DNA from 2 places in the Pseudomonas rossensis genome. Region 1 is predicted to be linked to the other one. Evidence: predicted binding sites of a transcription regulator. Region 1 holds the regulator's gene; the other holds the start of a gene.
The links. Region 1 encodes FliA, which starts transcription of late flagellar genes. Its sites were predicted from a motif close to CTAAAGTTTNNNNNNNNNNNGCCGNTAA; they were not measured.

Region 1 (4,176 bases):
ACCTCGTCAGGCCTGGCGCATGTTGCTGGCACACCTGGCGCGGATGATCGCCACACCGGAAATCGAGCCTCTGGAAGAGGGCGGCGTGATTGCCATGGTCGGCCCTGCCGGCATGGGCAAGACCACCACCCTGGCCAAACTCGCGGCCCGTTACGTGCTCAAGTACGGCGCGCAGAATATCGCGCTGGTCAGCATGGACAGCTACCGCATTGGTGCTCAGGAACAACTCAAGACGTTGGGCCGGATCCTCAATGTGTCGGTGACGCATGTCGATCCGGGTCAGTCGCTGGTACAGGCGCTGGAGCCGTTGCTGCGCAAACGCGTGGTGCTGATCGATACCGCGGGCCTTCAGGCCAGCGATCCGGCACTGCGCATGCAGCTCGAAAGCCTGGCCGGTCGTGGCATCAAATCGAAAAATTATCTGGTTTTGGCAACCACCAGCCAGAAACAGGTTCTAACGGCCGCTTATCACAGTTACAAGCGTTGTGGGCTCGCTGGCTGCATCCTGACTAAACTGGATGAAACGGCAAGTCTGGGCGAGGTGTTGAGCCTGGCCATCAGTCATGAATTACCGGTGGCCTACCTGACCGATGGCCCGCGGATTCCGGATGATTTGCATCTGCCGCGTCGTCATCAGTTAGTCAGTCGCGCCGTCAGCGTGCAAATGCAAGAAGAACCCAGCGAAGAAGCCATGGCTGACATGTTCGCTGATATTTACCACAGCCCGACCAAGCAGGTCGGCTGAGGTATTAAATGAACAGTTTTTGTACCTACATCGATGGTCTGCCATGCATTGTTCAGTTAGTGAACGCGCAGCCAGTAATGTGGCCTCCGTCTAAGTAAGACAAGGTAAAGAAAATTCATGGGCAGCATGCATCCCGTACAGGTGATCGCGGTGACCGGCGGCAAAGGTGGCGTCGGGAAGACTAACGTGTCAGTGAACTTGTCCCTGGCTCTAGCTGAGCTCGGCCGGCGCGTCATGCTGCTGGACGCCGATCTGGGGCTGGCGAACGTCGACGTCCTGCTGGGACTGACACCCAAACGTACTTTGGCCGACGTGATCGAAGGCCGCTGCGAGCTGCGCGACGTACTGTTGCAAGGCCCTGGCGGCATCCGCATCGTCCCGGCCGCGTCCGGCACACAGAGCATGGTTCATTTGAGCCCGGCTCAACACGCCGGCCTGATCCAGGCGTTCAGCGATATCGGCGACAACCTCGACGTGCTGGTGATCGACACCGCTGCGGGCATTGGTGACTCGGTAGTCAGTTTCGTTCGCGCAGCGCAAGAAGTCTTGCTGGTGGTCTGCGACGAACCGACCTCGATCACAGATGCCTACGCACTGATCAAACTGCTGAACCGCGATTACGGCATGAACCGCTTCCGCGTCCTGGCCAACATGGCCCAGAGCCCGCAAGAAGGTCGCAACCTGTTCGCCAAGTTGACCAAGGTCACGGATCGCTTCCTCGACGTCGCCTTACAATACGTCGGCGCGGTGCCTTACGACGAAAGTGTGCGCAAGGCTGTGCAGAAGCAGCGCGCCGTTTACGAAGCCTTCCCGCGGTCCAAGTGTTCACTGGCGTTCAAGGCGATTGCACAGAAGGTCGATACCTGGCCGCTGCCTGCGAACCCGCGTGGGCACCTGGAGTTTTTCGTCGAGCGCCTCGTGCAACAAACCGCAGGACCTGTGCTATGACAGCCAGTGGCTACAACCTCTACAAGAAGTCGGCACGTGACGCGCAGTACGAGCTGATCGAGCGTTACGCGCCACTGGTTAAACGCATTGCCTACCACTTGCTGGCGCGTCTGCCAGCCAGTGTTCAGGTTGAAGATCTGATCCAGGCCGGGATGATCGGCCTGCTTGAAGTGTCGACCAAATACGACGCCAGCAAAGGCGCGAGTTTCGAGACGTACGCGGGCATACGAATCCGTGGCGCGATGCTCGACGAAGTACGCAAGGGGGACTGGGCGCCACGTTCGGTCCACCGCAATACCCGGATGGTCAGCGACGCAATTCGCTCTATTGAAGCTAAAACCGGCCGTGACGCTAAAGATCACGAGGTTGCGGCCGAACTCCAATTGAGTCTCGACGATTATTACGGGATTTTGAACGACACCCTGGGCAGCCGCTTGTTCAGTTTCGACGATCTGTTGCAGGACGGCGAACACGAAGGGCTGCACGAGGATGGCGCCAGTGCTCATCTCGAGCCGTCACGCGATCTGGAAGATGAACGCTTCCAGGCGGCGCTGGCGGACGCGATTGCCAATTTGCCGGAGCGTGAGCGACTGGTGTTGGCGCTGTACTACGACGAAGAGTTGAATCTCAAGGAAATCGGTGAGGTCCTGGGGGTCAGCGAATCTCGGGTCAGCCAGTTACACAGCCAGTGCGCGGCCCGTTTGCGGGGGCGTTTGGGGGAGTGGCGAGCGCGCTGAAGGCAGTGTGGGGACACTGCGAACGCGGCGGGTGGGGTGTTGAACCGTACCGGTCCCGATCTGTTGTGCTCCAGACAGTCATTGAGTGCTTTGCCGGATTGATTGAAATGGCGCGTCCAGGTGCTGGGCGCGTTTAAGACTGCTTGGAGGTCGAATTGGACAAGAACATGAAAATCCTCATCGTTGATGACTTCTCAACGATGCGGCGGATCATTAAAAACCTGTTGCGTGACCTTGGGTTCACCAACACGGTCGAGGCCGACGATGGCACTACTGCCATTCCGGTTCTCAACAGCGGCAGCATCGACTTTCTGGTAACAGACTGGAACATGCCTGGCATGACCGGTATCGACCTGCTGCGCCACGTGCGTGCCGATGAAAAGCTCAAGCACCTGCCGGTGCTGATGGTGACCGCTGAAGCCAAGCGCGAGCAGATCATCGAGGCAGCCCAGGCCGGTGTTAACGGCTATGTGGTCAAGCCCTTCACGGCCCAGGCGTTAAAAGAAAAAATCGAGAAGATTTTCGAACGCATCGGTTGATGTGCGAAGCCACTGCGCCACGGGGGAGCTATGGAGCATAACGAGTCTTCACAGGGCGATTTCGAATCGACTCTGAAAAAACACGCGGTCGAACTGGTCGAAAGCCTTGAAAAAGGCAGGTTCGGCGACGCTGTGCAACTGATCCATGAGCTCAATCAGACCCGTGACCGTGGCCTGTATCAGGAAGTGGGCAAGCTCACTCGCGAGCTGCATAGCGCGATCGTCAATTTCCAGATTGACCCGCACATGCCGCAAGCCGAGGAAGTCTCGCAGATCACGGATGCCACCGAGCGTCTGGGTTATGTGGTCAAGCTGACCGAGGCTGCTGCCAACCGCACCATGGACCTGGTGGAAAACGCCACGCCGCTGGTCAACGGCCTGAGCAACGAAGCCCAGGCCTTGAGCACCGACTGGGGACGGTTCATGCGTCGCGAAGTCGGGGCTGAAGAGTTCCGCGAGTTGGCTCGGCGAGTCGACGGTTTCCTGACACGCAGCAGCGAAGACAATCGCGTTGTGTCGAGCAACCTCAACGACATTCTGCTCGCTCAGGATTACCAGGACCTCACCGGTCAGGTGATCAAGCGTGTGACCCAATTGGTCACCGAAGTTGAAAGCAACCTGCTCAAGCTCGTGCTTATGGCCAGTCAGGTGGACCGCTTTGCGGGCATCGAACATGACCGTGAAGCGATGCTGGCAGAAAAAGATCCGCAAAAACATCTCTCTCAGGGTGAAGGTCCGCAGATTCATGCCGATAAAAGAGAAGACGTTGTGTCCGGTCAGGACGATGTGGACGATTTGCTATCCAGTCTTGGATTTTAGGTTTTTAGGTTTTTAGACCTTTAGGAGCACCCCCTTAATGAGCTTCGGCGCCGATGAAGAGATCCTTCAGGATTTCCTGGTTGAGGCCGGCGAGATTCTAGAGCAACTGTCCGAACAGCTGGTCGAGCTTGAAAGCCGACCTGATGATGCGGACTTGCTCAATGCAATTTTTCGCGGTTTTCACACTGTAAAAGGAGGCGCCGGCTTCCTCCAGCTCAACGAGCTGGTGGAGTGCTGTCACATCGCCGAGAACGTGTTCGACATCCTGCGCAAGGGTGAACGTCGCGTCGACTCGGAACTGATGGACGTGGTTCTCGAAGCGCTGGATGCGGTGAACGGCATGTTTACCGAAGTCCGCGAGCGCAGCCCGATCACGGCTGCCACTCCA
Region 2 (4,176 bases), on a different contig from region 1:
GATTTCGACTAACTGATTGTCGACCCGAGTCACAGCCGTCAGGTAATGATCGCGTCCCGTGCCCTTGGGTGGCGGATGAATCTCCTCCCAGTTCATGTTGACGATGCGTTCCACCGATCGCACCAGGAAACCCTGGGTCTTGGTGTTGTACTCCGTGATGATCACGAAGGGATTGCTTTGATCTTTCAGCGCACCGGAACCGGTCGCCATGGCCAGATCAAGAATCGGAATGGTCGCCCCCCGAATATTTGCCACACCGCACACGACAGGACTGGATTTTGGCATCAGCGTCAGTTTGGGGCATTGCAGCACCTCCCGAACCTTGAACACGTTGATCCCATAGAGCTGCTGGCCGTCGAGACGGAACAACAACAGCTCAAGGCGATTCTGCCCTACCAGTTGCGTGCGCTGGTTTACCGCATCCATTACACCAGCCATGCACAGACTCCTACACCAACGCTTAAGTGTGTTACGACGCGCATTCATCACTAAACGGCACGGCGCTTGCTTTTTAACTCTTATGAACACAGAACCGACATTTTTCCGACGCCTGACATCAAACGCCCGCAAATTGCTTTGCGCGGTGTCGGCCGTCTGCCTGTTCAACGCTGGCTGCCCTGCCCTTGCTAACGCGGTTACCTTGCCTGACATGCTTATCGGCGTCACTCAGGGCTTTCTTGAATTCACCGTAGAAGACTATCTGGCCACCAGTCAAACAGAAGGCCGCTACGAGATCGAGGTCAAGCAGCTTGATCCGCGGCTGCGCATGCCCATGTGCGACAAGGAATTGACAGCGTCCCTGGAGAGCCCGGCCACGCCGCTGGGTCGGGTTACGGTCAAGGTGCGCTGCGAGGGCGCGTCGCCCTGGACGGTCTTCGTACCCGCTCAAGTGCGCCTGTTTCGCGACATTGTGACCACCACCCGCCCGCTGCGACGCGCCGGTATCGTCGAGCCCCAGGATGTGACCCTGCGCGAGCGTGACATCAGTCTGATCAGCCAGGGTTACCTGACTTCCGTCGACCAGGCGATCGGGCAGAAACTTACCCGACCAATGGTCGCCGACCAGGTCATGACCCTGGTGCACATGGAACAGGCAGAAGTCATCAGCAAGGGCGACCAGGTGGTGATTACCGCCCGCAGTGGGACGCTCAGCGTGCGCATGCCGGGTGAAGCGCTGTCCAACGGCGGCTTGCGCGAACAGATTCGGGTGAAAAACCTCAACTCCCAGCGGGTCATCAAGGCGCAAGTCACCGCGCCCGGCCAGGTGGAAGTGGCCATGTAGAACACTGGCGCGCCGCTCGACTGTTCCCTAGACTGTGCCCTATGCAGGGCAAGCGCTGACGCGCGCAAGCTCATTGATAAATGGACCTAAAGTTTTTCCGGGTATGGCCGAAAACATGGCAAGCGTCCAAATACCCAGAGGTTTTTTGTCATGGTCATCGATTTCAGCCGTTTGAACAGTTCCTCGTCACTTACCGGTAGCACACGTACCAGCACCGCGAAGGAAACCGCCGAAACCGGCAAATCCGCGCCGCTGAATACCCCGGCCGAACAGGCCAGTACCGTCAAAAGCGGGGAATCGGTACATCTCAGCAATGAGGCTCAACAGTTGCAGAAGGTCACTGACAAGCTGCGCGATCAGCCTGCCGTCGACAACGCCCGCGTGGCCGAGTTGAAAGCAGCGATTGCCGATGGCAGCTACAAAGTCGACAGCAACCGTGTAGCCAGCAAACTGCTCAACTTCGAAGCCCAGCGCTAGGCCAAGGCCTGCGCCAGGCTTTTGGACGCTTAAAACCCAAGGCCAGCCATGCACGACACTAATTTACTGCAACTGATCACCGACGATTTCGCTCCAGCACAGCACTTGCTGGAGTTACTGCAAACCGAGTCCCTCGCCTTGCACGGTCGCGACATGCCACTGCTCGAAGAGATTCTGGCGCAGAAACAGGCATTGATCATTTTGCTCGATCAGCATGGCCGCAAGCGCAGTGAAATCCTCGCCAGCCTCAACCTGCCGACCAATCGCAACGGCCTGGAGCAACTTGCCAGCCATTCGAGCATTGGCGATCAGCTGTTGGAACAGAGCGATGTATTGACCCATCTTCTCGCTCAGTGCCAGGCGGCCAACGTCAAGAATGGCCAGTCGATCCTGGTGCAACAGGCCGCGACGGCCAATCAGCTGAAAATCCTCAACGGCGGCGAGCCGCCAGCGCTCTATGATGCACGCGGATCAACCTCCATGCTTGCGAAGCCACGCCCGCTCAGTCAGGCTTGAGCCTGCTGAAAAGCGCGCACTATCAAGACGCGCAACATGCTGGCAATATGCTGGCCAGCCGTAGTCATATTTGTCTGGAGATTGATGAACCGTGTTCAATGCCTTAAGCGCGGAAGATGCTCCGCAGCCACCCAAGGTGCTCACCACGCCCCTTGAGATCTCCAGCAACCTGCGCCAGCTGCAAGACAGCCATGATCCGCTGATCATCACGTTCCATGAGCGCAGCCAGCGCTTCCAGAGTTATCTGGTGGACATTGACCGTGACAGCAACATGATTGCCCTGGACGAAATGATTCCCCGCGATGGTGAACGCTTCCTGCTCGCCGGCGAACCGTTCAAGGTCGAAGGCTTTCACGACGGCGTGCGTATTGCCTGGGAAAGCAACGGCCCGTTGACCATCGACGAATCCGGTGGCGGTCGCTGCTACCGTGGCGCCCTGCCGGCCGAGGTGGTTTACCACCAGCGTCGCAATGCATTCCGTGCCGCATTGAAGCTGGCACAACTGGTCAACGTCGATCTGGGCGGTGAAAAACTCAAGTCGCCGATCAGCGGCAAGCTATTGGACATCTCCGCCACCGGCTGCAAGTTGCGCTTCGAAGGCGACATCACGGGCAGCCTGCAACTGGGCCAGGTCTATGACCGCTTCATCGCCGCCCTGCCCTTTGGCAACATGACGGCACCCGTCGAGCTGCGTTACCTGCACTTCGAAGAAAGGATCTCCACCACCTTCGCCGGCGTACGCTTTCACAACATGAGCGGGCTGGTGCAGCGGCAGGTCGAGCGGTTCGTCTATCAGCTTCAGCGCGAAGCGCGGCGCTTCGACAAAGATGACATGTAATACGACGCTTCAATAGAAAACGGGCAGTCCCTTGCGGTGACTGCCCGTTTTTTTATGCGTGGAATTTAAGGCCTGGCCTCAGTAAAACTTTGCTCGCGAGGTGCATCGGGGTCTTCGGGCGGTGGATCGGTTTCGGGCTCTGATTCGGGTTCCGGGTCCGGATCAGGGTTGATCGGGTTCTGCATCTGGTCTTGCACCACCTGCTCATCGACCCGCGGGTCAAGGCAAGCCACCAACGGCGAACTCGACATACTGTCCGGCATGGCGACGTGATGCAGCGGCGCATCGTCGACCTGATGCAGGTTGGTCACCGCTTTCGGGCGAATCCGCCACACCAGCACCAACGCGAAGAAGCTGAAGAAGGCATAGAGCATGTGGCTGCCGAACAGCTTCATCAGCACCCCGGCCACCAGCGGCCCGATACTGGCGCCGACACCGTAGGTCACCAGCAGCATCGCTGTCAGGGACACCCGGCGATCACCCTCGACGTGGTCGTTGGAGAATGCCACCGCCAGCGGATACAGGCAGAACATCACCAGCGAACAGCAGAACCCGGTGATAAACAAAATCTCCAGCGGTACCTGCTGCATGATTGCCAGCGGCAACGCGGTAAGCGCCAGGACCAGCGCAAAACAGCGGATCAACAGCGCCCGGTCATAACGGTCGGACAGCCAGCCCAACGGCCATTGCACCAGCAAGCCCGCAAAAATGCAGCTACCCATGAACAGACCGACCTGCTCCGTGGACAACCCCTGCTGTGAGGCATACAGCGGTGCCAGACCGTAGAACGAACCGATGATCAGTCCCGCCCCCAGCACCGTGCTCAAGGATTGCGGCACGCGCTTGATAAAGAACCGCGGCTCCATCGGTGCCGGGTGCAACGGTGCCGGGTGAATCCGGCGAGTCAGGGCCACCGGCACCAGGCACAGCGCGAAGCACAAGGCGACCAGCATCAGCAGTTCAAGGCCCAGGCTCGGGTGCATGACCAGAATCAACTGACCCAGCACCAACCCCAGGTACGAGGCGATCATGTAGCCGCTGAACACCGTTCCGCGCTGCGAGG

Region 2: a site for FliA is predicted at 1,369-1,396, ahead of flgM (flagellar biosynthesis anti-sigma factor FlgM). Genes of this name have one in related genera too.

The regions. Positions count from the first base shown of each region.
Region 1 is NZ_JBBWCB010000022.1:46,181-50,356, forward strand. Features, by position in the region: gene flhF (flagellar biosynthesis GTPase FlhF) at 1-745, shown strand, start outside; gene fleN (flagellar synthesis regulator FleN) at 863-1,693, shown strand; gene fliA (RNA polymerase sigma factor FliA) at 1,690-2,430, shown strand; gene WLY71_RS08870 (chemotaxis response regulator CheY) at 2,598-2,969, shown strand; gene WLY71_RS08875 (protein phosphatase CheZ) at 3,000-3,788, shown strand; gene WLY71_RS08880 (chemotaxis protein CheA) at 3,826-4,176, shown strand, end outside.
Region 2 is NZ_JBBWCB010000003.1:57,507-61,682, forward strand. Features, by position in the region: gene WLY71_RS01805 (chemotaxis protein CheV) at 1-438, opposite strand, end outside; gene flgA (flagellar basal body P-ring formation chaperone FlgA) at 521-1,282, shown strand; gene flgM (flagellar biosynthesis anti-sigma factor FlgM) at 1,433-1,759, shown strand; gene WLY71_RS01820 (flagella synthesis protein FlgN) at 1,808-2,275, shown strand; gene WLY71_RS01825 (flagellar brake protein) at 2,367-3,113, shown strand; gene WLY71_RS01830 (MFS transporter) at 3,179-4,176, opposite strand, start outside.